DNA from 2 places in the Streptomyces sp. NPDC014764 genome. Region 1 is predicted to be linked to the other one. Evidence: riboswitches for the same ligand, from Rfam matches in the RefSeq annotation. Region 1 holds a riboswitch; the other holds the start of a gene.
What was found. A riboswitch is a leader RNA that binds a small molecule or an ion and turns the genes downstream of it on or off. The one in region 1 is predicted to bind S-adenosylmethionine.

Region 1 (14,246 bases):
TGGTGGAGCTCGGCGTAGGAGACGTCGCTCACCAGGTGGGACCAGAGGCGGCCGTGACCCGGCCAGGCGGGAGGGTCGATGTACACCGTCACGTGGCGTCCGTTTCGCCGAGTCCGCCGACCGCCGCGACGCTCACGCCCGCCTTGTGGCACACCCAGTGCGGGTCGGGGCCCAGTTCCGGCTCGACCTCCAGCGCGTGCGGGTCGCCGCTGCCGCACACCGGGCACAGCGGCCAGCGTCCGTACCGCTCCAGCAGGGCGTCCTGCACGTCCTGCGCGACCAGACCGGCCAGGAAACCGGCGCCCTCCGGCCACTGCTCGACCCACCAGCGGCGGTGCGCGACGGAGTCCTCGACCAGCGACACCACGTCCGCCTCCGCGACCCCGCGCGACATGAGGTCGGCCAGCACGAGGGCGCGTGCCGCGTGCAACGCTTGTTCCAGGGGCGGAGGGGGGCCGGGTGCATGCTGGGGGTCCATGTCCCCATTGTGCGCACTCTTGACCCGGAGCCCGGGGCGAAAATATCTTTCATTTCGTGACCAATGACGTGAAGGAAATTTTCGGGAGCGCCGGCGCCCCACCCGCGCCGCCCGCGCCCGCCGCCCTCGCGGCCAAGGTGCGCACGCTGGCCCCGTCGATGACGCGCTCCATGCAGCGCGTCGCCGAGGCCGTCGCCGACGACCCGGCCGGCTGTGCCGCCCTCACGGTCACCGGCCTCGCCGAGCTGACCGGGACCAGCGAGGCCACCGTCGTCCGCACCGCCCGTCTGCTCGGCTACCCGGGCTACCGCGACCTGCGGCTCGCCCTGGCCGGCCTCGCCGCCCAGCAGCAGTCCGGGCGCGCCCCCGCCATCACCACGGACATCGCGGTGGACGACCCCATCGCCGACGTCGTGGCCAAGCTCGCCTACGACGAGCAGCAGACCCTCGCCGACACCGCCGCCGGACTGGACACCGTCCAGCTCGCCGCCGCCGTGACCGCCCTCGCGAGCGCCCGCCGCACCGATGTGTACGGCGTCGGCGCGTCGGGACTGGTCGCCCAGGATCTCACCCAGAAGCTGCTGCGCATAGGTCTGATGGCGCACGCCCACAGCGACCCGCACCTCGCCGTCACCAACGCGGTGCAGCTGCGCTCCGGCGACGTGGCGATCGCGATCACCCACTCCGGTTCGACCGGAGACGTCATCGAGCCGCTCCGGGTGGCCTTCGAGCGCGGCGCCACGACGGTCGCGGTCACCGGCCGCCCCGACAGCCCCGTCACGCAGTACGCCGACCACGTCCTGACCACGTCCACGGCCCGCGAGAGCGAGCTGCGCCCGGCCGCGATGTCCTCCCGTACGGGCCAACTGCTCGTCGTGGACTGCCTGTTCGTAGGCGTCGCCCAGCGCACCTACGACGCCGCGGCGCCTGCCCTCTCGGCGTCGTACGAGGCGCTGGCGCACCGGCACCGGGCGACCCGCAGGGGCCCGTGAGGGCGGGCCCTGCCGCGCACCGGCCGCGTGCGCGCCCCCGCCCACCCCTTTCCGAGCCGCCGGCCCTGACCGAAAGAACACCGCCCATGACCTCCACCTCGCCCGACCGTGATCTGCGCTCCCAGCTCGAGACCCTGACCACCGAGGCGTACCGGCCGGAGCTGGCGGACGTCGACCGGCTGCCCACGCCGGAGATCGCGCGCCTGATGAACGCCGAGGACGCCACGGTCGCGGGCGCGGTCGCCGAGCAGGTGCCCGCCATCGCCGCCGCGATCGACGCCGTGGCGGAGCGGATGGCGCGCGGCGGCCGGCTGGTCTACGCGGGCGCGGGCACGGCGGGGCGGCTGGGCGTGCTGGACGCCTCCGAATGCCCGCCCACCTTCAACACGGACCCGGCGCGGGTCGTCGGCCTGATCGCGGGCGGTCCTGAGGCCATGGTGAACCCGGTCGAGGGCGCCGAGGACTCCACCGAGCTGGCCGAGTCCGACCTCGCCGCGCTCGGCCTCACCGCCGACGACACGGTGGTCGGCATCTCCGCCTCCGGCCGCACCCCGTACGCGGTCGGCGCGGTCGCGTACGCCCGGAGGCACGGGGCGCTCACCGTGGGACTGTCGTGCAACCGGGGCAGCGCGCTCGCGGCGGCGGCCGAGCACGGCATCGAGGTGGTCGTGGGCCCGGAGTTCCTCACCGGCTCCACCCGCCTCAAGGCCGGCACGGCGCAGAAGCTCGTGCTGAACATGATCTCGACGATCACGATGATCCGGCTCGGCAAGACGTACGGGAACCTGATGGTCGACGTGCGCGCCTCCAACGAGAAGCTGCGCGCCCGCTCCCGCCGGATCGTCGCCCAGGTCACGGGCGCCGACGACGAGGCCGTGGAGCGCGCCCTCGCCGCCACGGACGGCGAGGTCAAGAACGCGATCCTGGTGCTGCTGGCGGGGGTGGACGGGCCGACGGCGGCCCGGCTCCTGGACGAGGCCGGCGGACATCTGAGGGCGGCGCTGTCCCACGCGGACGGGTGAGGGGCGGCCCCTCATCTCTTCCCCGTCCCTTCGACAGCCGTCCGTCCGACCATGCGTCGTGGGGCCTGGCCGTCGCGGCCCCCGGGGCACCCTGGCCGCGCTTCGTGGTGCACGCTGGGAACACCGGCCCCACCGACACGGAGACCACCATGAACCACGCACAGCTCACCGCCCTCGGCCGGGCGCTGCGTGTGCTCGGTGAGCACGGCGAGGCGCTCTCCGCCGACACCCCGGACGCCCGGCTGCACGAGGTGCGCGACGACCTGCGGCGGGCGCTGGACCTGCTGGAGGACACCGTCACCACGGCGCCGCCCAGCACGCGCTGCGCCGAGCACCCCACGGGGCCGGTCGACGAGAGCGCCCCGGACCTGTGCCTGCTCTGCGAGACCCGGCGCCGCGCCGCCCGCCGCGCCGAGTTCAACGGCCCGGCCCCGCAGGCCCGCCCCGCCGATCCCGCCCCCTCGCGTTACGGGGTGCGCGGCGACCGCCCGCAGCCGCAGCAGCGCTGGCTGCCGGAGATGTGGAACGGCCAGGCGTGGCAGCTGTGCGGCACCCCGCGCCGCGACCGGCGCGAGGCGGAACTCTTCGTCAAGGCCCAGCTCCGCACGGCCCGCCCGGCGATGGCCTACCGCGTCGTCCACGAGTTCACCGACTACGAGGTCCTCCGCGTCTGGGGCAACCCGGTCCACGTGGACATCGAACCGATGGGGAACATCTGAGCCGTCTCCCCCCGGCAGCGGGACGGCGGCCACCCTCCCGATGCCCTGGGGACGGTGGCCGCCGTTTCGTCCGGGCGCCGGCGAGTACTCCGCTCACCCGCCCGCAGCCGTCACGCCTTCGCCGGCTCCGCGGCCTCGGCCGCACCCTCGGTGACGGGTGACTCCGCCCCGGCGGCGCCCCGCCGGCTCGGGATGAACGCCGCCACCACGAAGCCCAGCAGCGCCGCGCCCGCGCCGAGGGCGAGGACCGTGCGGAAGGCGTCCTCGGACGGCAGCGCGTACGGGCCGAACCGCGTGGTCAGCTGCGCCAGCACCACGCCGGCGACCGCGCTCGCCACGGAGGTGCCGATGGAGCGCATCAACGTGTTGAGGCTGTTCGCGGCGCCCGTCTCGGAGGCGGGCACGGCGCTCATGATCAGGGTCGGCATGGCGCCGTAGCAGAAGCCGATGCCGGCGCCGATGACGCAGGACGCCAGCACGAAGTGCCAGACCTCGCTCATCAGCGCGACGTTCAGCCCGTAGCCCGCGGCCACGATCAGCGCGCCGATCATCAGTGTCGCCTTCGGCCCCCGCGCGCGGGAGACCAGCGCCGAGACGGGGGCCAGCGCCATCATCACCAGGCCGGACGGCGCCATGACCAGACCGGCGCTCAGCAGCGACTGGCCGAGGCCGTAGCCGGTCCGCTCCGGCAGCTGCAGAACCTGCGGGATGACCAGCGACATGGAGAACATCGCGAAGCCGATCGCCACGGAGGCGAGGTTGGTGATCAGCACCTGGGGGCGGGCGGTGGTGCGCAGGTCCACCAGGGGGCGCTCGGTGCGCAGCTCGAAGAAGCCCCAGCCGAGCAGGACGACCACGGCCGCGGCGAACAGGACCAGCGTGGTGCCGTCGGTCCAGCCCCAGTCGCCGCCCTTGGATATCGCCAGCAGGAGGCAGATCAGTCCGGCCGCCATGCCGGCTGCGCCCACCACGTCGAACCGCCCGCCGGTCCGCACCTTCGACTCGGGCACCAGCGCGACGACCAGCAGGAGCGCGACGACGCCGAGCGCGGCGGAGGTCCAGAACAGCGCGTGCCAGTCGAAGTTGTCGGCGATCAGCGCGGCCAGCGGCAGGCCGAGCGCGCCGCCGACGCCGAGCGAGGCACTGATCATCGCGGTGGCGGAGCCGAGCCGCTCCGCGGGGAGTTCGTCGCGCAGGATGCTGATGCCCAGCGGGATGACGCCGGACGACAGGCCCTGGAGGGCACGGCCCACGATCATCGGGGTGAGGCTGTCGCTGAGTCCGGCGACGACGGAGCCGACGACCAGCATGGCCATGCTGAGCAGCAGCATGCGCCGCTTGCCGTACATGTCGCCGAGCCGGCCCATCACGGGCGTGGCGACGGCGGCGGCCAGCAGCGTGGCGGTGACGGCCCAGGCCGCGTCCGACGCCGAGGCGTTCAGGTACTGCGGCAGTCGCCCCACGATCGGGATCACGAGCGTCTGCATCAGCGAGACCACGATCCCGCTGAGCGCCAGCACGGGTACCACGGCGCCCGCCCTCGGCGGCGCGGCGGTGCCGGTCGTGACGGATTCTTCGGGTGCGTCGGACATGAGGGAGGTCTCCGGAAGAGTCTGCTCTGCTTGACTCAGGCAACTTTATGCTCCTTGATTGACGCAAGCAAATGAAAAATGCGTGACAGTCGCATGACATGAAGTACGCAGCACGAAGGCGCGGCACCCCGCTGACCGGGGATGCCGCGCCTCGGCCCGCGCCGGGCCCGGACTCGGCCGAGCTCAGCTCAGCTCAGCGACTTCAGCGACGCCGCGTCGTAGGAGCTCAGCTCGTCGAGGCGGCCGGCCAGCACCTTCGCCGCCCACTCCGGGTCCTGGAGGACCGCACGGCCCACCGCGACCATGTCGAACTCGTCGCGCTCCAGGCGGTCGAGAAGGTCGTCGATGCCCCGCAGCCCGGCGCCCTCGCCGAGGAAGGCGCGGCCGAACTCGCCGTCCAGGCCGACCGATCCGACCGTGATCGCGGGTCGGCCGGTCAGCTTGCGGGTCCAGCCGGCCAGGTTGAGGCCGGAGCCGTCGAACTCGGGGAGCCAGTAGCGGCGGGTGGACGCGTGGAAGGCGTCGACGCCGGCCGTGGCGAGCGGGGCGAGGACCGCCTCCAGCTCCTGCGGGGTCTCGGCGAGCCGGGCGCCGTAGTGGTCGGCCTTCCACTGCGAGAAGCGGAAGACCACCGGAAAGCCGGGAGACACGGCCGAACGCACCGCCTGCACGATCTCGACGGCGAACCGGGTGCGGGCCACCGGGTCACCGCCGTAGGCGTCGGTACGGCGGTTGGTCCCGGCCCACAGGAACTGGTCGACGAGGTAGCCGTGGGCGCCGTGCAGCTCCACGCCGTCGAAGCCGATGCGCTCGGCGTCGGCGGCCGTCTTCGCGAACGCCGCCACGACGTCGTCGATGTCGGCCTGGGTCATCTCCCTGCCACCCTCGGTGCCGTCCAGGCGCAGCCCCGACGGGCCGACCGGCGGCGCCTCCGGGAAGGGCGGCTTGCCCTCCTCGCGGACCATGCCGACGTGCCACAGCTGCGGCATGATGCGACCCCCGGCCGCGTGCACCGCCTCCGCGACCTTCGCCCAGCCGGCCAGCTGCTCCTCCCCGTGGAACCGGGGGATCCGGTCGCTGACGCCGGCGGACGGGTGGTCGACGTACGTGCCCTCGGTGACGATCAGCCCGACCCCGGCGGCGGCCCGGCGCGCGTAGTACGACGCGACGTCCTCCCCCGGCACGCCGCCCGGCGAGAACTGGCGGGTCATGGGCGCCATGACGATGCGGTTGGGCACGGTCAGCCCGTTCAGGGCGACCGGTCGGGCCAGGACATCGGCGGCACGTCCGGTGGCCTCGGAGGCGGCGACGGTCATAAGGAGAACTCCTCGCGGATACTCGACGGTATGTGTACGTGCATACAAAGCACTCCTCGTCGAACCCGCGGGTGGCGGTGAGCATTCCCGCCGCCTCCCCGCCCGTGCCCGTGACACCCGTCACCTTCGGGGCGCCCGGACACGCCGGAGGGCGGCACCCCCCTGTGCGGGGAGTGCCGCCCTCCGTACCTCGGACGGGTCCGAGCCTGACGGGTCAGGCTCAGAAGTCCATGTCACCGCCCGGCATGCCGCCGCCGGCCGGGGCCGCGGCCTTCTCCGGCTTGTCGGCGATGACGGCCTCGGTGGTGAGGAACAGCGCGGCGATCGACGCGGCGTTCTGCAGCGCGGAGCGCGTCACCTTGGCCGGGTCGATGATGCCTTCGGCGATCATGTCGACGTACTCGCCGGTCGCGGCGTTCAGACCGTGGCCGACCGTGAGGTTGCGGACCTTCTCCACGACGACGCCGCCCTCGAGACCACCGTTGACGGCGATCTGCTTCAGCGGGGCCTCCAGGGCGAGCTTCACGGCGTTGGCGCCGGTCGCCTCGTCACCCTCGAGCTCCAGCTTCTCGAACACCTGGGAGGCCTGCAGCAGGGCCACGCCACCACCGGCGACGATGCCCTCCTCGACGGCCGCCTTGGCGTTGCGCACGGCGTCCTCGATGCGGTGCTTGCGCTCCTTGAGCTCCACCTCGGTGGCGGCGCCGGCCTTGATGACCGCGACACCGCCGGCGAGCTTCGCCAGGCGCTCCTGCAGCTTCTCGCGGTCGTAGTCCGAGTCGCTGTTCTCGATCTCGGCGCGGATCTGGTTCACGCGGCCCTGGACCTGGTCGGCGGAGCCGGCGCCGTCCACGATGGTGGTCTCGTCCTTGGTGATGACCACCTTGCGGGCCTTGCCCAGCAGGTCGAGGGAGGCGTTCTCCAGCTTGAGGCCGACCTCCTCGGAGATGACCTCGCCGCCCGTGAGGATGGCGATGTCGCCGAGCATGGCCTTGCGGCGGTCGCCGAAGCCCGGGGCCTTGACGGCGACGGACTTGAAGGTGCCGCGGATCTTGTTGACGACCAGGGTCGACAGGGCCTCGCCCTCGACGTCCTCGGCGATGATCAGCAGCGGCTTGCCCGACTGCATGACCTTCTCCAGGAGCGGGAGCAGGTCCTTGACGTTGGAGATCTTGGAGTTGGCGATCAGGATGTACGGGTCGTCGAGGACGGCCTCCATACGCTCCATGTCGGTGGCGAAGTACGCCGAGATGTAGCCCTTGTCGAAGCGCATACCCTCGGTGAGCTCCAGCTCCAGACCGAAGGTCTGGGACTCCTCGACGGTGATGACGCCTTCCTTGCCGACCTTGTCCATGGCCTCGGCGATGAGCTCACCGATCTGGACGTCGGCGGCGGAGATGGAGGCCGTGGAAGCGATCTGCTCCTTGGTCTCGACATCCTTCGCCTGCTCCAGCAGGGCGGCGGAGACGGCCTCGACGGCCTTCTCGATACCGCGCTTCAGGGCCATCGGGTTGGCGCCGGCGGCGACGTTGCGCAGGCCCTCCTTGACCAGGGCCTGGGCGAGAACGGTCGCCGTGGTCGTACCGTCACCGGCGACGTCGTCCGTCTTCTTGGCGACTTCCTTGACCAGCTCGGCGCCGATCTTCTCGTACGGGTCCTCGAGCTCGATCTCCTTGGCGATGGAGACACCATCGTTGGTGATCGTGGGGGCGCCCCACTTCTTCTCGAGGACGACGTTGCGGCCCTTGGGGCCGAGCGTCACCTTCACGGCGTCCGCGAGCTGGTTCATGCCGCGCTCGAGGCCGCGCCGCGCCTCCTCGTCGAACGCGATGATCTTGGCCATGTGAAGTGGTCCCTCCAGGACTGGGGGTGATTCCTTCGGACCGCGCCCGCGCCCGCGACGGACGGCTCGCCGGCCGTGTGGTTCCTTGCCCCACGTGACCTGGCGGGCCTCACCGACCCGGTCCTTCGTTGTCACTCTCACCTTCAGAGTGCTAACGCCAATGATTAGCACTCGACCCCCGAGAGTGCAAGGCGCGCTCGCGGAGCGGCGGCAAGTTCGAGGGGCTCCCGAGGGGCCTGCGAGCCAGTGGCGCCAAGGGCTCACGTCCACGCTCAGCCTCGGGCGAACACGGCGCGCGCGGCGCGTGCGCCTAGGACATGACGAAGGGCCCGCACCCCGGAGGGTGCGGGCCCTGTCGCCGGCAGAAGATGTCGCGTGCTGCTGGTAGCGCGTTCAGGCGGTGACGCGAACCATGTCGGCCTGCGGGCCCTTCTGACCCTGCGAGATCTCGAACTCGACCCGCTGGCCCTCTTCAAGGGTGCGGTAGCCGTCCATCTGGATCGCGCTGTAGTGGACGAAAACATCCGCACCACCGTCGACCGCGATGAAGCCGTACCCCTTCTCCGCGTTGAACCACTTGACGGTGCCCTGAGCCATGCCTAACTCCCCTATTACTGGCCCTTGCACAGATCCACACTTCGCGGACCCGGGTCAGACCTCACCCCCCAACGGTTGGGGGCGTGCGCCGGAACGCGTCGACCGCGGCTGAATGTATCTGTCCAACTGCCGTCTGCAACAGGTCAATCGGACGAGAAATCTGGACGCCACCGGTCCGGAATGTGGCAAGAATTCGCCAGAATTCAGGGCAAGTCGGGCCGGGCAAAGGAGACAAAAGCCGCGAAAGGAGCCCGCACTTTGGCTACATCCAGTCGGGTCTGCGGCAGGAATTCGTGATTCTCGATCAATGGATCGGGAGCGCGTTCCCCAACTCTACCGCGCTCAATCCCATGGAATTGCCCCCTCCGGATCTCTCACGGAGGGGGCAATGCCCCAAACGCTCGGTAACGGTCATTACCGAAGGTAATGATCAGCCTCCGGCGACTGCCGGGATGATCGAGACGCCGGCGCCCTCCGGGGTGGCCGTCTCCAGCCCCTGCTCGAAGCGCACGTCGTCGTCGTTGACGTACACGTTCACGAACCGGCGCAGCTTGCCCTGGTCGTCCAGGACGCGCGCGGCGATGCCGGTGTGGTTCTTCTCGAGGTCCTGGATGACCTCGCCCAGGGTGGCCCCCTCGGCGGCCACCTCGGCCTTGCCCCCGGTGTAGGTGCGCAGAATGGTAGGAATACGAACGGTAACGCTCACTTTGAACCTCCGGTCAGGTGACAACGTCAGGGGCGCGGGGCTGTGTCGGATTCGCGGCTGCCGCCGCGCGGGCGCGAACAGCCCTCACCGGCCCGCGGACGGCGGCGAAGCGGCTCTCAGACGAGCCCGGCCTCACGGAACGACTCGAGACTGGGCCGAATCGTCGCCGTGAGTCCCGTCCCCGCCACAGCGTCCAGCGTCTTGAGCCCGTCGCCGGTGTTCAACACCACCGTGGTGAGGGACGGATCCAGCACGCCGTCCTCGATCAGCTTCTTCGTCACGCCGACCGTGACCCCGCCCGCGGTCTCCGCGAAGATCCCCTCGGTCCGCGCCAGCAGCTTGATCGCGTCGACCACCTGCGCGTCCGTGACGTCCTCCACCGCGCCGCCCGTGCGACGCGCGATGTCCAGCACGTACGGCCCGTCCGCCGGGTTGCCGATCGCCAGCGACTTGGCGATCGTGTCCGGCTTCTGCGGGCGGACGACGTCGTGCCCGGCCTTGTACGCCGTGGAGACCGGCGAGCACCCCTGCGCCTGCGCACCGAAGATCTTGTACGGCTTGTCCTCGACGAGCCCGAGCCTGATCAGCTCCTGGAGCCCCTTGTCGATCTTCGTGAGCTGCGAGCCGGAGGCGATCGGGACGACGATCTGGTCCGGGAGCCGCCAGCCGAGCTGTTCGCAGACCTCGTACGCGAGGGTCTTCGAGCCCTCGGCGTAGTACGGCCGGAGGTTGACGTTGACGAAGCCCCAGCCCTCGCCGGCCGGGTCGCCGATCAGCTCGGAGCAGAAACGGTTCACGTCGTCGTAGTTGCCCTCGATGCCGACGAGCTCGCCGCCGTAGACGGCGGCCATGACGATCTTGCCCTGCTCCAGGTCGTGCGGGATGAACACGCAGGAGCGGAAGCCGGCCCGGGCGGCGGCGGCGCCGACCGCGCCGGCCAGGTTGCCGGTGGAGGAGCAGGACAGCGTGGTGAAGCCGAAGGCGCGCGCGGCCTCCAGGGCCTGGGCGACGACCCGGTCCTTGAAGGAGTGCGTGGGGTTGCCGGAGTCGTCCTTGACGTAGAGGCCGCCGGTGACGCCCAGCTCGCGGGCGAGGTTGTCGGCCTGGACGAGCTTGGTCCAGCCCGGGTTCAGGTTGGGCTTGGTCGCCACGTCCGCGGGGACGGGCAGCAGCGGCGCGTAACGCCAGATGTTCGCGGGGCCCGCCTCGATGCGCTTGCGGAGCTCCTCGGTGTCGTACCCGGAGAAGTCGTAGGCGATCTCGAGCGGGCCGAAACACTCCTCGCAGGCGAAGACCGGGCCGAGAGGCACACGGTGGCCGCACTCGCGGCAGGACAGCGCGGCGGCGGGACCCAGGTCTACGGAGTTCGCGGTGTCGGTGGTGCTTGCAACAGTCTGCACAGCCATGGAGGCGAGGCCCTTTCTCCTCATCTTCCTCACGACGCACTTCGCCATGAGACGGATTTGGCACCTTCCCTAGCCGGGAGCCTCGCCACGTCCGCGTGACAGGAACCGACTGGAGGGTTGCCGGGGCTTCATCGGGCCGTGTCCCTCTGCCCCTCTGGATGAGCGGTGTTCAGTTGTGCGCCGTGCGACCCCGAGATGCGGGGTCCGTCGGCGTTGTTCAAGACTGTAACCGAAGGCCCGGACGGCGTAGAGAGCCGTCCGAACCCCGAGATGGATCACCGGCCAGTGAGGAGCCCGGACCGTGCTGGAAGAAGTCGAGCGCTGGCTGATCGAGCGCTCCTGGTCGGTGGCCGACCGGCCTCTGCACCGGATCCTGGCGGCGAAACGGGCCGCGGGGCAGTCGGTGAGCGTGGTGCTCCCCGCGCTCGACGAGGAGGCCACGGTCGGCGACATCGTCTCCGTCATCCGGCACGACCTGGTGCTCCAGGTGCCGCTGGTCGACGAGGTGGTGGTGATCGACTCCGGCTCCACCGACCGCACCGCCGAGGCGGCCGCGGCGGCGGGCGCGCGGGTGGTGCACCGGGACGCGATCCTGCCCCGGATACCGGCCGTTCCCGGCAAGGGCGAGGTGCTCTGGCGGTCGCTGCTGGTCACGCGCGGCGACATCGTGTGCTTCGTCGACGCCGACCTCCGGGACTTCTCCTCCGACTTCGTCACCGGCATCGTCGGCCCGCTGCTCACCGACCCCGGTATCCAGCTCGTCAAGGCCATGTACGACCGGCCGATGACGCTGGCCGACGGGAGCACCACCGGCGCGGGCGGGCAGGGCGGCCGCGTCACGGAGCTGATGGCCCGCCCGCTGCTCAACATGCACTGGCCGCAGCTCGCCGGGTTCGTGCAGCCGCTGGGCGGCGAGTACGCGGCTCGCCGCAGCCTCCTGGAACAGCTCCCGTTCCCCGTCGGGTACGGCGTCGAACTGGGCATGCTGGTCGACGCCCTGCACCTGGTGGGCCTGGACGCGCTGGCCCAGGTGGACGTGGGCGTGCGCAAGCACCGCCACCAGGACGGACAGGCGCTCGGCCGGATGGCCGCCGCGATCTACCGCACCGCGCAGCTGCGGCTGGCCCGCGCGCACCTGCTGCGGCCGTCGCTGACCCAGTTCGAGCGCGCCGGGGACGGCTTCGAGCCCCGCACGTACTCGGTGGACACCGAGGAACGGCCGCCGATGAGGGACATCGCGGAGTACATGGCACGCCGGGTGGCCTGAGCCTGTCGGCCGGCCCGACGCGGCCGCGTGGCCTGACCTCGTCCACCCCCGGCCGGTGTGACGCACCGGCACGTTTGAGGCCCGGGGGGCCGGGCTAGGTTGAGGCGTATGGCTTCAAGCTTCGGTGCAGCTCAGGTGCTGGTCGCCTCCAACCGGGGGCCCGTGTCGTACGCGGTGGCGGACGACGGTTCGCTGAGGAGCAAGCGGGGCGGCGGGGGACTGGTCTCCGGCCTCTCGGCCATCGGCCCCGAGTCGGGCGCCCTGTGGGTGTGCTCGGCACTGTCCGACGGCGACCGCGAGGCCGTGCGGCGCGGCGTCGGGGCGGACGGCGTGCGGATGCTCGACATCCCGGCGGACGTGCACGCGGACGCGTACAACGGCATCGCGAACTCGGTGCTGTGGTTCGTCCACCACATGCTGTACCAGACGCCGCTGGAGCCGGTGTTCGACGCGGAGTTCCGCAGCAGGTGGGCGTCCTACGAGACGTACAACCGCGCGTTCGCGGAGGCGCTGGCCGAGGAGGCCGCCGAGGGGGCCGCCGTCCTGGTGCAGGACTACCACCTGACCCTGGTCCCCGGCATGCTCCGCGAGCTGCGCCCCGACCTGCGCATCGGGCACTTCTCGCACACGCCGTGGGCGCCGCCCGAGTACTTCGCGATGCTGCCCGACGACATCGCGCGGCAGGTGCTGCGCGGCATGCTCGGCGCCGACCGGCTCGGCTTCCTCACCCGCCGCTGGGCGGACGCGTTCACCGCGTGCTGCGAGCGGTTCGCCGGCGGGCTCGGCGACACCCGGGTCGGCGTGCACGGCCTGGGCGCCGACGCGGACTTCCTGCGCGCGCGCTCGCACGAGGCGGACGTCGACGAGCGGATGACCGCGCTGAAGGAGGAGATCGGCGAGGGGCGCCGGACGATCGTCCGCGTCGACCGCACCGAGCTGTCCAAGAACATCGTGCGCGGCCTGCTGGCGTACCGGCAGCTGCTGGACGACCGGCCCGAGTGGCGCGAGCGCGTGGTGCACGTCGCCTTCGCCTACCCGTCCCGGCAGGACCTCGCCGTCTACCGCGACTACACGGCCGAGGTGCAGCGGCTCGCCGAGGAGATCAACGACCGGTACGGCACGCCCGGCTGGCGGCCGGTCGTCCTGCACGTCAAGGACGACTTCGCCCGCTCCCTGGCCGCGTACCGGCTGGCCGACGTCGCCCTCGTCAACCCCATCCGCGACGGTATGAACCTGGTCGCCAAGGAGGTCCCGGTGGTCTCCGACGCGGGCTGCGCCCTGGTGCTGTCCCGCGAGGCCGGCGCCCACGAGGAGCTGGGCGAGGACGCGATCACCGTCAACCCGTACGACGTCGTGCAGACGGCCGAGGCCCTGCACGAGGCGCTGTCCATGCGCCCCGAGGACCGAACGGAGCGCAGCAAGCGGCTGGCCGCGGCGGCGACGGCGCTGCCACCGGCACGGTGGTTCCTGGACCAGCTGGAGGCGCTGCGTGGCGGAACCGGGCGCTGACCTGCGGACCCGCCGGCGGGCATTCCACGGACCCCGGCGCCGTGCGGCCGGCCTGCCCTGGCGCGGCCCGGCAGGTCCGGCAGGTCCGGCCCCGACCGGAACGGCCCCTCGCGCAGGGGTTGCATGCGGCAGGCGTGGATAGGTTGGGGCACATGGCCAGTCATACGGATTCCACGGACCCCGGAGCGCTGCCGACGCCGGTCACGCAGGCCGGGCGGGACGGACTCGACGCGCTCCTGGCCCACCCGGGCAAGGCGCTGATCGGGCTCGACTTCGACGGCACGCTCGCCCCGATCGTGCCCGACCCCGAGCAGGCCCGCGCCCACCCGGACGCGGTGCCGGCGCTCGCCGCGCTCGCCCCGGAGGTCGCGGCGGTGGCCGTCGTCACCGGCCGCCCGCCGGGTGTCGCGGTCCGCCACGGCGGTTTCGCGGGCGTGCCCGGTCTCGAGCACCTGGTGGTGCTCGGCCACTACGGCGCCGAACGCTGGGACGCGGTCACCGGTACCGTCACCGCGCCCGCCCCGCATCCCGGTGTCGCCGCCGCCCGCGCCGAGCTGCCGGGGCTGCTGGACCGGGTGGGGGCGTGGCAGGGCACGTGGATCGAGGAGAAGGGGCGGGCGGTCGCCGTCCACACCCGCAGGGCGTCCGACCCGCAGGCCGCCTTCGAGTCCCTGCGCGAGCCGCTGGCGGACCTCGCGACGCGGCACGGTCTTGTCGTGGAGCCGGGTCGGATGGTGCTGGAGCTGCGGCCGCCGGGGATGGACAAGGGGGTCGCGCTGCTGGAGTACGCGCGGGAGAT
Region 2 (14,246 bases), on a different contig from region 1:
GCGTCTCCCTCATGGTGTTGACCCGCTGCTGTTTGCGGGCGATGCCCTCCTGGGCGTCGGCGATCTCCCGGCGCAGGGCGTCGGCGCGCTCGTCGGCCGCGTTGTAGGCCTCGGTGGCCTTCTCGGCCTCGCGGTAGAGGCGGTCGACCTCGGCCCGGGTGTCCTCCTGGGGCGCGGCCGTGGCGGGTACCGCGCCGAGGGCGGTGGCGGCCGCGGAGAGCAGGCCCAGGGCGAGGGCGGTGCTCCGCTCGGGCCCTGAGGACGGTGCGTTACGGCGATGGGACCCCACGGGAAGTCGCGCTCCTTCCGCTGGCGGACAGGGAAACGCGGCAGACAGTAGCCGCCGGGGCCGCCCGCGGAGCCACGGCCAGGGCGGCACGCACGGTGACGCCCCGCCGTTGACCTGGGCCAAGGCGGGGCGTGAGGGTGGAGCGGGGCCGCCGGGAATCCCCCGAACGGGGGCACCTCGGGCGGTATCGGTCAGACGCGGACGCCGAACATGAAGGGACCGCCGATGGTGTTCATCGACTCGTAGCGCACGACGGTGCCGGTGCGGGGGGCGTGGATGATCTGGCCGTTGCCCGCGTAGAGGCCCACGTGGTGCAGGTCGTTGAAGAAGAACACGAGGTCGCCGACCTTGAGCTGGTCCACCGAGTAGATCTTGGTGCCGGCGCCGGTCTGGGCCTCGGAGGTGCGCGGGATGCCGACGCCGGCCTGCGCGTACGCCCAGGACGTCAGGCCCGAGCAGTCGAAGGAGGACGGGCCGGTGGCGCCGTAGACGTAGGGGGTGCCGAGCTTGCTCTGCGCGGCGGCGAAGGCGGCGGCGGCGCGGCCGGACCCGGCCGGGACGTTGACCGACAGGGCGTCGCGCTCGCTGGCGCGGGTGGCGCGGTTCTGCTCCTCGGCGAGCTGCGCCTTCTCCGCGGCGGTCAGGCTGTTGAGCAGCTTCTGCGCGGAGGAGAGCTTGCCCTGGACCTCCTTCTTCTTCTTGCCCAGTTCGGCCCGGGTGGAGGAGAGGTCCTTGAGCTTCTCGGCGGCCTCGGCGCGCTGCTGGGCCAGTTCGCGCTGCTTCTCCTGGATCTTCTTCAGCGAGTCGACCTGCTGGGCGCTCAGCTGGTCCAGGGTGGACGCCTTGTCGAGGTAGTCGTCCGGGTCGGCGGAGAGGAAGAGCTGGACGGAGGGGTCGATGCCGCCGCTGCGGTACTGGGCGCTGGCCATCGAACCGAGGCCGTCGCGCAGGTCGTTGAGCTCCTGCTGCCCCTTGGCGACGTTGTCCTGGATGGTGGAGATCTCCTTCTGGAGCTTCTCCTGCTTCTCCTTGGCCCCGTTGTACTTCTCGGTGGCCTGCTCCGCCTGCTGGTAGAGCTTGTCGACCTTGGCCTTGACCTCGTCCTTGCTCGGCTTCTCGCTGGGGGCCGCGTTGGCGGCCTGCGAGCTCATGACGACAGCAGCAGCGGCGGCGGTGGTGAGCACGGTCACGCGTGCGCGGCTCGGCTGCTTGGGACGACGGTGGGACGCCACGGAGACGAGCTCCTTCTCGAGAGTGATCGCGCGAGCGAGGGTTCGAAGGCAGACCCTAGTGATTCTCTTGTGATCAGTTCAAATCCCTGGGCACAAAATCTCCGCTACAGCGCGTTTATTCCGTGACAACTCACCTGCAGTGACACCCTCTTGACGCTACGTTGCGTGACGGTTCCGTCAATTCAGGCATTAGCCCTGTACGTTGCACGAGGGACTGACGTGCATCAGATATCAGGAAAGCCTCTTGAGGAGCACGACTGACGCCACGGGGCGTGCGCCGGCGCGTGCGACCCCGTCGGCGACCTCGCGGTCGGTGGAGACCACGATGACCGGCCGCCCCGGCGGCTCGGCGCGCACGAGCTGCCGGATGAGCTCGTCGGCCGTGACGCCCGGCTTGGAGAACAGCACCCGCACCCCGCGCGGCGGCGCCAGCAGCACCGGCGCGGCCAGTTCGGCGCCGTCGAAGACACAGGTGACCTCGGCGCCGGTCTGGGCGGCGAGCTGCGCGAGCTGGCCGAGCAGCCGCAGCCGCTGCTTCTCCAGCGGCATCTGCGGATAGCCGGTCTTGGTGACGTTGTAGCCGTCGACGACCAGATGCGCCTGCGGCAGGGCGAGGAGCTGGTCGAGGACGGCCGGGTCGTCCTCGGAGAGCGCGCGGGCGGCGATGTCCTTGGGGGTCATCCGGCCCGGCTCCACGGCGTCCACGGTCTCCGCGGGCCGCACGGACACGGGAGGCAGCGCCAGTTCGCGCCGCAGCCCCTGGGCGGCGTCCAGCACGGTGTCGAGCAGCAGCCGCACGCGCATGTCCTCGACGCTGCGGCCCTCGCGGGCGGCGCGGCGGGCGGCCTCCAGGGCGGCCTCGGTCTCCCCGAGCCGGGCCTTGAGGCGCCGGGTCTCGCTCTCGGCGGCGGACACCTGGGCCTGGCCCTCGGCGCGCACCGCCTCCATCTCGCCGCGCAGCTTGCGCAGGGCGGCCTCGCCGCGCTTGACGTCGGCGAGGGCGGACCGCAGCTTGCGGTGCAGGGAGTCGGTCTCCTTCTTCGCCGCGTCCAGCTCGGCGCGCAGCCGCTCGGCCTCGGAGCGGGTGTGCTCGCGGGCGCGGTCCAGTTCGCCGCGCAGCCGCTCCAGCTCGGCGCGGGTCTCCTCGTCGGCGCGCTCGGCGTCGGCCCGCTGGGCCTCCTCGCCGGCGGCGGTGACCAGCTTGACCCAGCCCGGCGGGCGGAGCACGTAGGCCGCGGCCGCCACGTCGAGCGGGTCCGCGGCCGGGGGCGGGGAGCCGGAGTCGAGGGCGCCGGTCAGTTCCGGCTCGGCCTCTCTGAGCTTCTCCCCGATCCGCTGCCGGAACAGCGGATCGGTCTCCAGCGCCGCCGCCATCGCGTTCCCGGCGAACTTGGCGCGGCGGTTCGGGGTGAACCGGGCGTACTGCCTCAGCTGTGCGGGCAGCTCGGCGACGGTGAGTCCGCCGAAGCCGTCCGCGACGATCTGGACGACCCTGCGGCGTACCCCGTCGGGCAGCGGACGGTCGAGCACCTCGGCGGCGCCGTCCTGCGGCCCCCCGCCCGTGGTCTCCACCATCCGTCACACCCCAATGCCTGTGTGCGGCCCCTTCCGCGGGACCGCCGTCAGCGGGGCCGGCTCCGTGTCAGGAGTCGGCGCCCGGCCTGTCCACGAGTTCCACCTGGTCCACGGCGTTGCACCAGCGGCACCGTACCGACTCGATCGTCTCGTCGAGCACCTCGCGCTCCTCCACCTTGGGCTCTCCGGCCAGGTCGAGGTGCACGTACTCGACGACCTTCGACGAGCGGGTGACGTCGAAGCGGGTGAGGTTGCCGCAGAGGGTGCAGCGCCACCGCGTCGAGTCGGTCGGCAGGGGAACCGTCATCGTGGCTGTTCGCCTTTCTCCAGTGTCCTTGACGCACCGGGCGGCCGGTGCGTGTGGCTCGTAACCCTACGGCCTGCGGGGCCCGCGCCGCCCGCCCGTCCACGGCGGCGAGGCGATCCGCATGGTTGCGTCCGGTTACGTCATGCTCTGTACCCATGATCCGCAACTGGACCGCGGCGGCCGCAGGGGCGCTGAGGACCACGCCCGCCCCGGTCACCCGCACCCTGATCGTGCTGTGCTGCCTGGTCTTCCTGATCGGGCCGGCCTCGGGGCTGCATCCGGCGTACGGCTCCGGGGAGGAGCTGCTAGCAGCGCAGCAGGACTACTTCCGCCGCTGGGGCGTGATCCCCGCAGACCTGTTCGACGAGTCCCCCGCGGCCGTCCTCACCCCCGCCACGGCGCTCTTCGTGCACGGCAGCTGGGTGCATCTGCTGGGCAACATGCTGTTCCTCCACGTGTTCGGGCCGCTGACCGAGGCACGGATGGGCCGGGTGCGGTTCGCCCTCTGCTACGCCGGCTGCGGCTACCTGGCCCTGCTGGGATACGCGGCCGCCAACGCCGGCTCCGAGCGGTCCCTGGTCGGGGCCTCGGGGGCGATCTCGGCGCTGCTCGGGGCGTTCCTCTTCCTGTTCCCTCGCGGGCGGGTCACCAGTCTCCTGCCGTTCGCCTTCTTCCTGCCGGTACGGCTGCCCGCGTGGGCGGTGCTGCCGTTCTGGGCGGCGCTGCAGTGGGCGGCGGCCGGGCGGACGCCGGAGGGCGGCCCCGGGGTGGCCCATCTGGCGCACCTGGTGGGCTTCGCGCTGGGCTTCGGCTGCGCGTGGGTGTGGCGCGGCGGGGCGACTACAGTGAAGTCCGCCCCTGCTCCGGCCCCCGAGGGAGAGAACCAGCCGTGATCACCGCGATCGTCCTCATCAAGACCAGCGTGGACCGGATCCCCGAGATCGCGGAACAGATCGCCGCGCTGGACAGCGTCAGCGAGGTCTTCTCCGTCACCGGCACGTACGACCTGATCGCCATGGTGCGGGTGCGGGAGCACGAGGATCTCGCCGAGGTGATCCCCGGCAGCATCAGCAAGATCCCGGGAGTGGAGGGTACGGACACGCACGTGGCGTTCCGGACGTACTCCCAGCACGACCTCGAGGCCGCCTTCGCCATCGGGCTGGACAGCTGACCTCCCGGGGCTCCGCCCCGGACCCCGCTCGTCGAACGCCGCAGGGGCCGGACGCGTTACATGAAGAAGCCTTCATCCGGGCTTCATCCAAGGCCCCGGAAACGGGGCCCAGGGTGGAGGCATGGCCTTCCCTCGCCGGATGGCGGCCCTCGCCGCCGTCGTACTGATCCCCCTCGGCGTCGCCGCGACCAGCTTCGCGCTCGCCGACAGTCCCGAACCGCCGAAGGTCCCCCCGCGGGTCGAGCTGGACAGCGGGTCGCCCGCGCCGACGCCGTCGGACGCCCGGCCCGGTGCCACGCCCAGCGACGAGGTCGTGTCCCGGCCTCCGGTGACCGACGGACCGACGGACGACGACGATGACGACGACCACGGCCAGGACTCCTCGGACGACGGCCCCGACCGGGACGACGGCTGACCGGGGCCGCAGACGGCTCTCCGCCCGGGTCCGCATCCTGCTGTGGCTGCTGTTCGTGATGGCGGTGGCGCTCGCCTCGGTCGCCGCCACCACCCGTTCCTTCCTGCTGCGGGACGTCGACCACCGCAGCAACGGGCTGCTCGCCCAGGAGACCGGCGAGTTCGCCGCGTTCGAGGACCGGGGCCTGGACCCGGAGACCGGCCGGCCGTTCACCGAGCCGGAGCGGCTGCTGAAGGTGTTCCTCGAGCGGCAGTACGCCGACCCCGACGAGGAGCTGATCGGCCTGGTCGCCCGGCCCGGCGGCGACCCCGCGCAGTTCATCCAGCCCCGCGACCTGCCCGTCGCGCTGCCGCTGCACCGGGACGCCGACGCCCGGCGCCGCATCTTCGACTCCCCGGACCAGTCCGGGGTGCTGCACCGGCCCGAGGGCGAGATCCGGTGGGCGAAGGTGCCCGTGGCCCGGCACGACGGCGACCCCCAGGCCGCTTTCGTCGTCGCCTTCCACCCCGAGCGTGAAGTGGCCCGCGTCGACGAGGTGTTCCGGGTGCTGCTCGCCATCTCCGGGGTGGCGCTGCTGCTGACCACCGGCATCGGGTGGGCGGTCGCCGGGCGGATCCTGCAGCCCGTGCGGCTGGTGCGCACCGCAGCCGCGCAGCTCACCGAGCAGGACCTCACCCGCCGCATCCCGGTGCGCGGCCACGACGACATCGCCGCCCTCGCCGAGACGTTCAACGCCATGCTGGACAGGCTGGAGCGGGCCTTCGCCGCCCAGCGCCAGTTCGTCGACGACGCCGGACACGAGCTGCGCACCCCGATCACCATCGTGCGCGGCCACCTGGAACTGATGGGCGACGACCCGGCCGAACGCGAGGAGACCGTCCGCCTGGTCACCGACGAACTGGACCGGATGAGCCGCATCGTGGAGGACCTGCTGCTGCTCGCCAAGGCCGAACGGCCCGACTTCGTCCGCCCCGAGCCGGTGCAGCTCGCCGAACTCACCGCCGACGTCTTCGTCAAGGCGCGCACCCTCGGCGACCGTGACTGGCGGCTCACCGACACGGCCGACCGGGAGACCGAGCTGGATCCGCAGCGCATCACGCAGGCGATGGTGCAGCTCGCGCAGAACGCGGTGCAGCACACCACGCACGGGCAGACCATCCGCATCGGCTCCCGCGGGGACGGCTCCCGCGTCGAGCTGTACGTCGCCGACTCCGGACCGGGCGTGCGCCCGCAGGACCGGGAGCTGATCTTCGAACGGTTCCGGCGCGGCACCTCACGGCGCGGGGCGCGCGGTTCCGGCGCCGGTCTCGGCCTGTCCATCGTCAAGGCCATCGCGGAGGGCCACGGCGGACAGGTACGGCTGCACGACACCGAGGGCGGCGGCGCCACCTTCGTACTCACCCTGGAAGAGGCCCTCGGATGAACCGGATCCTGATCGTCGAGGACGAGGAGCGCATCGCCTCCTTCGTGGAGAAGGGGCTGCGCGCCAACGGCTTCACCACCACCGTCGTCGGCGACGGCGAGGCCGGCTACGAGTACGCCCTCACCGGCGGGTTCGACCTGGTGGTGCTCGACATCGGGCTGCCGGGCCGGGACGGCTTCACCGTGCTCCGGGAGCTGCGCGAGGCACGGGTGACGACCCCGGTGATCGTGCTGACCGCGCGTGACTCGGTACGGGACACCGTGGCCGGTCTCGAAGGCGGCGCCGACGACTGGATGACCAAGCCGTTCCGCTTCGAGGAACTGCTCGCCCGGATCCGGCTGCGGCTGCGTACGGCGGCCAGGGCGCCGGAGGTGACCGTGCTGCGGTCCGGCTCGCTCAGCCTCGACCTGCGGACCCGGCGCGCCCGGGCGGACGGGCGGACCGTCGACCTGACGGCGCGTGAGTTCGTGCTGCTGGAGCTGTTCCTGAGGCATCCCGGCCAGGTGCTGTCCCGTGAGCAGATCCTCTCCCACGTGTGGGGCTACGACTTCGACCCGGGCTCCAACATCGTGGACGTGTACGTGCGGGCGCTGCGCAAGAAGCTGGGCGCGGACCAGGTGGAGACGGTCCGCGGGATGGGCTACCGCCTGCCGGCCTGACCCTGCCCGGCTGCGGTGAAGGTTCCTTCATGCGGGGCTCATCGGCGGCTCACCGCCCGCCGGGAGCGTCTACGGCGTGACCTTGACGATCCGATCGACCGTGGCGCTGTGCGCGGCCCTGTCGCTGTGCGCGGCGCTCGCCGTCCCCGGAGCCTTCCCCGGCCTCGGCGGGGACGCCCGCCTCACCCTCGCCGTGTTCGCCCTGGCCACCTGCGCCTGGATCGGCACCCCCGTCGACGACACCTACGTCGCGCTGGGGGCAGGGCTCGCGCTCACCGTGACCGGGGTGATCAGCAGCGACACCCTGTTCGGCACCCTCGGCGACTCGACGGTGTGGCTGCTGATCTGCGCGTTCGTGCTGGCCGCCGCGGTCACCCGGACCGGGCTCGCCGGCCGGGCGGCCGTCTTCCTGGTCGGCGGGGCGCGCACGGTACGGCAGCTGACGCATCTGACGACGGCGGCGCTGGTGGTGACCGCGTTCGCGGTGCCGGCCACCTCGGGACGGGCGGCGCTCGCACTGCCGGTGTTCCTCGCCCTCGCCAAGGCGCTGGCGGGGCGCGGACGGCTGGTCGTGATGCTGGCGCTGCTGTTCCCCACCGTGATCCTGCTGTCGGCGGTGGCGACCCTGATCGGGGCGGGCGCCCATCTGATCACCGTGTCGGTGCTGTGGGAGTCCACCGGGGAGCGGGTCGGCTTCACCGAGTGGCTGCTGCTGGGCCTGCCGCTGGCCGTGGTGTCCTCCCATGTCGCCGCCGAGACCGTGCTGCTGACCGCCACCCGGCGCGCCGACCGCACCGGTCCCGTGCGGATCACCGCGGAGGAGATCCAGCGGCACAGCGACCGCCCGGTCACCGGCCCCTGGACGCAGGCGGAGAAGCGGTGCGCCCTGCTGCTGGCCACGGTGGTCACCCTTTGGTGCAGCGAGCCCCTGCACGGGGTGTCGCCGGCCGTCGTCGCACTGATCGGCGCGGTCGTCGCCGCCTCCCCTGCACTGGGGACCGTGCGGCTGAAGGACGCGCTGCGGACCGTGCCGTGGTCGCTGCTGCTGTTCATGGCGGCGACCATGGCGATGGGCGTGGCGCTCGCCGAGTCCGGCGCGGCCGGCTGGCTGGTCGGCGGACTGCCCGCGGGGATCGGCCCGTTGACGTTCCTGGCGGTGGTCGTCGCCGTCAGCACGGCCGCCCATCTGATTCTGCAGTCCCGGTCCGCGCGGTCCTCCGTACTGGTGCCGCTGGTGGTCGCGGCGGCCCTGGCCGCCGGGGTGAACCCGGTGGCGGCGGCGCTCGCGTCCACCGCCGCCGCCGGCTTCTGCCACACCCTGCCCGCCTCCGCCAAGCCGGTCGCGCTGTTCGCGGAGGTCCCCGGCACCCCCACCTACACCCCGCGCGACCTGCTGCGGCTGTCCGCCGTGCTGGCCCCGCTCACCGCCGTCCTCGTCCTGCTGTTCGCCCTCACCGTGTGGCCCGCGCTGGGCGTGCCGGTGACCCCATGAGGAGTACCGCACCCATGCTGAAACGAGTCGTCGTCGCCCCCAGCGGCTTCAAGGAATCACTGTCCGCCCCGGCAGCGGCCGACGCCATCGCGGCGGGCGTCCGCCGGGTGCTGCCGGACGCCGAGATCGACCGCGTCCCGCTGGTGGACGGCGGGGAGGGAACGGCCGCCGCCCTGGCCCGGGCGACCGGCGGCCGACTGGTCGCCCTGGCCGCCACCGGCCCGGTCGGCGAACCCGTCGGCACCCACTTCGCGCTGCTCGGCGGGCAGGAGGACACGGCGGTGGTGGAGATGGCGGCGGTGGCCGGACTCTCCCTGGTCCCCCGCACCCGCCGCGATCCGGGCGCCACCACCACCTACGGCGTCGGAGAGCTGATCCGCGCCGCCCTCGACCAGGGTGTGCGGCGGATCCTGGTCGGCTGCGGCGACTCCGGCACCTCCGACGGGGGCGCGGGCGCGCTCCAGGCGCTGGGTGCGCGGCTGCTCGACGCGGAAAGGGTGGAACTGCCCGCAGGCGGAAGAGAGTTGACCCGGTTGGCGAGCGTCGACGTGACCGGGCTCGACCCGCGGCTCGGGGGCGTGGAACTGGTCGTCGCGTGCAACCCCTACAACGTGCTGTGCGGGGAGCGGGGCGTGGCGCGGGTGTTCGGGCCTCAGAAGGGGGCGACCCCGCGGCAGGTGGAGGAGCTGTCGGCCGGGCTGGAGAACTGGGCGCGGATCCTCACCCGCGACCTCGCCGTCACCGGCGTCGACCTGCGGCTGGGCCGCGGCACAGGTGCCTCCGGCGGGCTGGGGGCGGGACTGGCCTCGCTGGGCGCGGCGCTGGTCCCGCGCTTTCCGGTGCTGCTGGACCATCTCGGTCTGGACGAGCGGCTCGCCCGTGCCGATCTGGTGGTCACGGCGGAGGGGGCGCTGGACCGGCAGACGCCCCGGGGGAAGGTGCCGGGCGAGGTGGCCCGGCGGGCCAAGCTGGCGGGGAGGCCGGTGCTGGCGATCGCGGGGACGCTGGGGGAAGGCGCGGGGGACGTGCCGGGGGTGGACGCGTGTCAGGGGATCCTGCCGGGGCCCATGGAACTGGCGGAGGCGCTGGTCCGGGGGGCGGAGCTGTTGACCGACGCGACGGAGAGGGCGCTGAGGCTGATCGTCTTGGGCGCTCGGCTCCCGGCCGCCCAGGGGTGAGTTCGCCCCCGCCGCCCCTTCCCGTCCCGTCCCTGGGGCTGCGCCCCAGACCTCCCGTCGGCCCTCCGGGCCTCGTCCTCAGACGCCGGACGGGCTACAAGAAGCCCTTCCGGGGTTCGAGGAGCGGGGTCCGGGGCGGAGCCCGGGGTGCCTCTTACGACCGCCCCGACGTGTCCGGGACGCACCGCCCCTCCACCGTGCGGTACTTCCACCGCGCCCCGTCCCGCACGAGCTCCCGTACCGCCCGCACGAACCGTGCGACGTGCTCCTCCGGCGTGCCGGCCCCGAAGCTGACCCGGATCGCGTTCAGCGCCCCCGCGTCCGGCGCCCCGCACTCCCCCGTACCGCCCGTCTCGCCGCCCAGCAGCCTCCGCACCAACGGGTGCGCGCAGAACAGCCCGTCCCGTACCCCGATGCCGTACTCCGCGGACAGCGCCGCCGCGAAGTGGGAGCTGTTCCAGCCCTCGACCACGAAGGACAGCACCCCGACCCGGGGCGCGTCGTCACCGAACAGGGACAGGAAGCGCACCTCGGGCACGTCCGCCAGCCCCTCCCGCACCGCGCGCACCAGCGCGTCCTCCCGCGCGGCCAGCGCCTCGAACCCCGCCTCGGTGAGCGCCTTGCAGGCGGAGGCGATGGCGTAGGCGCCGATGACGTTGGGCGAGCCGGCCTCGTGGCGGGCGGCGGTCTCGTGCCACTGCACGTCCACTCCCCCGTCCGCGCGCCGGGCGACCGTGCGGCTGGCGCCGCCGCCGGCGAGGTACGGCTCCGCCTCGCGCAGCCAGTCGGCGCGGCCCGCCAACACCCCGCAGCCGAAGGGCGCGTACAGCTTGTGCCCGGAGAAGGCGACCCAGTCGACGTCCAGCTCGCGCACGGACACCGCGCGGTGCGGGGCGAGCTGGGCGGCGTCCAGCACGATCCGGGCGCCGTGCGCGTGCGCGGCGGCGGCGAGTTCGCGGACCGGCCACAGTTCGCCGGTGACGTTGGACGCGCCGGTGACGCAGACCAGGGCCGGACCGTGGGGGTCACGGCCGGCGAGGGCGCGCTCCAGGGTGGCGACGGCCTGCGAGGGGCTGTCGGGGGCATCGAGGCAGGTCACCCGGCCCGCCCGCTGCCAGGGCAGCAACGCCGCGTGGTGCTCGGTCTCCAAGACGAAGACCTCGCAGCCGGCGGGCAGGGCGGCGGCGAGCAGGTTGAGGGAGTCGGTGGTGGAGCGGGTGAACACCACCTCGTCCCCGTCCCGGCAGTCGAGGAACTCGGCGACGGTCCGGCGGGCGTTCTCGAACAGGTCGGTGGAGAGCTGGGAGAGGTAGCCGGCGCCGCGGTGGACGCTTCCGTAGTACGGGGCGTAGGCGGCCACGTCGTCCCAGACGCGCTGGAGGGCGGGAGCGCTGGCGGCGTAGTCGAGGGCGGCGTAGGTGACCTCGCCGCCGGTGACGAGGGGCACGGCGACGTCCCGGCCGAGGACGGGCAGCGGGGCGCAGACGGACGGCTCGGCGGCGACGGCGGGGGCGGTGGTGGCGGCAGCAGGCATGACGGAACTCCCGGAGGGCAGGGCGGATCCTCGCGCGAGCGGACGGCGCGACGCGTCGCTCCAGCGCGGAGAAGGAGGTGACAAGGGTGTGCGGAGGCGGGGCTCGACGCCCTCAGGGCCTTCCGTTCGGATCACCCCGGCGTCGCGGGCCCTGGCACGCACATCTGCGGCGTTGTCGTCGGTTGCCAACGCTCCGCGTTGACGCCCTCCTCCGCCTTGCAGCTGCACGCACCAGACCCCGCTCGGGTCGGCCGAAGACGCACCGCGCCTCACAACCGGCCTGATCCGAACGAAAGGCCCTAGCGCATTCGCTTGCTCACAGAAGACTCCTCGACGACCAGGACCCCTGGTGTGCGAGGGGTCCGCGCTTGCCGTGAGCCCTGCTGCTCACGGCCTGGTCTTCACCCGGGGCACCCCGCCACGGACGGAGGGTTGCCGGACAGCCGGCCGGGGCCTGATGGCTGTCACTCATGACCTGGAAGGGAACGTACGTGAGGTGACGGCCGTCCCGCAACCCGTATCCGGATGGCGGGACGGCCGTACGGGACCTACGCGTTGGTGACGGCGACCCAGCGTTCGAGGACGCGCCTGGCGGCGCCGGAGTCGACGGACTGGGCGGCCTTCTCCATCCCGGCGCGGATCTGCTCGGTGAGCGTGCCGCTGCCCGGCTCAAGGGCCACCAGGGCCGCCGCCGAGTTCAGCAGCACCGCGTCCCGCACGGGGCCGCGCTCGCCGTCCAGCAGCCGGCGGGCCACCTCGGCGTTGTAGGAGGCGTCGGCGCCGCGCAGTGCCTCCACCGGGACCAGCTCGATGCCGACGTCGCGCGGGTCGAAGGTCTCCTCGGTGACCTCGCCGTCGCGGACCACCCAGACCTTGGAGGTGCCGGTGGTGGTCAGCTCGTCGAGGCCGTCGTCGCCGCGGAACACCAGGGTGGAGTTGCCGCGCCCGGCGAACACCCCGGCCATGATGGGCGCCATCCGGGCGTCGGCGACGCCGACGGCCTGCGCCTTGACCTTCGCCGGGTTGGCGAGCGGGCCGAGGAAGTTGAACACGGTGCGGACGCCGAGCTGGCCGCGGGCGGCGGCCACATGACGCAGCGCCGGGTGGAACTTCACCGCGAAGCAGAAGGTGATGCCCGCCTCCTCGGCGACCTCGGCGACCCGGCGCGGGGTCAGCTCGAGATTGACGCCCAGCTTCTCCAGCACGTCGGAGGCGCCGGAGGCGGAGGACGCGGCGCGGTTGCCGTGCTTGACGACCTTCGCGCCGGTGCCGGCGACGACGATCGAGGACATGGTGGAGATGTTCACCGTTTTGGCGCCGTCGCCGCCGGTGCCGACGATGTCGACGGTGGCGCCGGGCACCTCGATGACGTTGGCGTGGTCGTAGAGCGCCCGCACACAGCCGGTGATTTCGTCGACGGTCTCGCCCTTGGCCCGCAGGGACACCGCGAACCCGGCGATCTGCGCGTCGGTCGCCTCGCCGCGCATGATCAGGTCCATCGCCCAGGCGGCCTCGTCGGCGGTCAGGTCCCGGCCGTCCAGAAGGGTGTTCAGCAGGGCGGGCCAGGAGCGGCCCGCCGCGGTGTCGCCTCCAGCGGGGGTCACAGCGCTCATGGTCGCTCCTGACGGTCGTTGCGGGTCCTCGGGGACCGGACGGGTCCCGCACCCACCCTATCCAGCCGGGGGCACGGCGAAGGGCCCCCGTCCGCAGAACGGACGGGGGCCCTTCGCTGTCGTGTGGCGACGTGTGGAGAAGCTCCGGTGATCAGTGGTGGCCGTGGCCGCTCGTGATCTCCTTGTACTCCTCGACGGTCGGCTTCGGAATCTGCGACTCCTCGCCGTAGAAGCCCTTGCTGAGCTTCGCACGCAGCTTCTCGCTGGCCTTCACCTTGCGCCGGACGCCATTCTCGTCGACCTCCGGGCCGAGCTCGAGCGGCTTGGGCTGCTCGTGCGCGGTGAGGGTGTAGAGCTGCTCCTGGCTGAGCGGCTCGTGGACCTCGATGAACTCACCGTGCGGCAGGCGCTTGATGATGCCCGACTCGCGGCCGTGCAGCACCTTCTCCTTGTCCCGGCGCTGGAGGCCGAGGCAGATCCGCTTGGTGATGATGAACGCCACGACCGGGCCGACGAAGAACGCGATCCGGACGAACCAGGTGATGGCGTTGATCGACAGGTGGAAGTGCGTGGCCCAGATGTCGTTGCCGCCGCCGATGAGGAGCACGAAGTACAGCGTCAGCCAGGCGACGCCGAACGCGGTGCGCGTCGGGGCGTTGCGCGGGCGGTCCAGGATGTGGTGCTCGCGCTTGTCGCCGGTGACCCAGGACTCGATGAACGGCCACACCGCGATGGCAGCCAGGACCAGCGGGAAGATCATCAGCGGGATGAACACGCCCAGGACGAGCGTGTGGCCCCAGAAGTTGATCTCCCAGCCCGGCATGACACGGATCAGACCCTCGGAGAAGCCCATGTACCAGTCGGGCTGGGCGCCGGTGGAGACCATGTCGGGCCGGTAGGGGCCGATGGACCAGATCGGGTTGATCGTGGCGATCGCGGCGACGGCCGCGAGCACACCGAAGACCAGGAAGAAGAAGCCTCCGGCCTTGGCCATGTACACCGGCAGCAGCGGCATACCGACCACGTTCTTGTTGGTCTTCCCGGGACCCGGGAACTGCGTGTGCTTGTGGTAGAAGACCAGGATCAGGTGCGCCACCACGAGACCGAGCATGATGCCCGGCAGCAGCAGGACGTGGATCGAGAAGAACCGGGCCACGAAGTCGTCGCCGGGGAACTCGCCGCCGAAGAGGAAGAACGAGATGTACGTGCCGACGATCGGCACGGACAGGATCGCGCCCTCCATGAAGCGGATACCGGTGCCGGAGAGCAGGTCGTCGGGGAGCGAGTAGCCGGTGAAACCGGTGAACATGCCCAGGACGAGCAGCAGGAAGCCGAACAGCCAGTTGATCTCACGCGGC

Region 2: linked by a shared signal. The riboswitch ahead of ACF1AG_RS01040 (aminotransferase class V-fold PLP-dependent enzyme) and the one ahead of thrC (threonine synthase) in region 1 are both predicted to bind S-adenosylmethionine.

What each region holds. Positions count from the first base shown of each region.
Region 1 covers NZ_JBIBXY010000011.1:38,468-52,713, reverse strand. Annotated here, with positions in the region: gene ACF1AG_RS24005 (DUF4031 domain-containing protein) at 1-92, opposite strand, end outside; gene ACF1AG_RS24000 (hypothetical protein) at 89-478, opposite strand; gene ACF1AG_RS23995 (MurR/RpiR family transcriptional regulator) at 535-1,470, shown strand; gene murQ (N-acetylmuramic acid 6-phosphate etherase) at 1,557-2,492, shown strand; gene ACF1AG_RS23985 (hypothetical protein) at 2,642-3,211, shown strand; gene ACF1AG_RS23980 (MFS transporter) at 3,322-4,803, opposite strand; gene ACF1AG_RS23975 (NADH:flavin oxidoreductase) at 4,992-6,119, opposite strand; gene groL (chaperonin GroEL) at 6,340-7,962, opposite strand; gene ACF1AG_RS23965 (cold-shock protein) at 8,356-8,559, opposite strand; gene ACF1AG_RS23960 (ubiquitin-like small modifier protein 1) at 8,990-9,265, opposite strand; gene thrC (threonine synthase) at 9,382-10,671, opposite strand; SAM riboswitch class I at 10,689-10,836, opposite strand; gene ACF1AG_RS23950 (glucosyl-3-phosphoglycerate synthase) at 10,973-11,938, shown strand; gene ACF1AG_RS23945 (trehalose-6-phosphate synthase) at 12,047-13,447, shown strand; gene otsB (trehalose-phosphatase) at 13,600-14,246, shown strand, end outside.
Region 2 covers NZ_JBIBXY010000001.1:218,715-232,960, forward strand. Annotated here, with positions in the region: gene ACF1AG_RS00985 (NlpC/P60 family protein) at 1-289, opposite strand, end outside; gene ACF1AG_RS00990 (NlpC/P60 family protein) at 481-1,521, opposite strand; gene ACF1AG_RS00995 (NYN domain-containing protein) at 1,753-3,096, opposite strand; gene ACF1AG_RS01000 (hypothetical protein) at 3,164-3,403, opposite strand; gene ACF1AG_RS01005 (rhomboid family intramembrane serine protease) at 3,559-4,296, shown strand; gene ACF1AG_RS01010 (Lrp/AsnC family transcriptional regulator) at 4,293-4,574, shown strand; gene ACF1AG_RS01015 (small secreted hydrophilic protein) at 4,696-4,989, shown strand; gene ACF1AG_RS01020 (ATP-binding protein) at 4,931-6,412, shown strand; gene ACF1AG_RS01025 (response regulator transcription factor) at 6,409-7,071, shown strand; gene ACF1AG_RS01030 (SLC13 family permease) at 7,148-8,563, shown strand; gene ACF1AG_RS01035 (glycerate kinase) at 8,578-9,741, shown strand; gene ACF1AG_RS01040 (aminotransferase class V-fold PLP-dependent enzyme) at 9,896-11,275, opposite strand; SAM riboswitch class IV at 11,635-11,751, opposite strand; gene trpD (anthranilate phosphoribosyltransferase) at 11,824-12,888, opposite strand; gene ACF1AG_RS01050 (cytochrome bc complex cytochrome b subunit) at 13,040-14,246, opposite strand, start outside.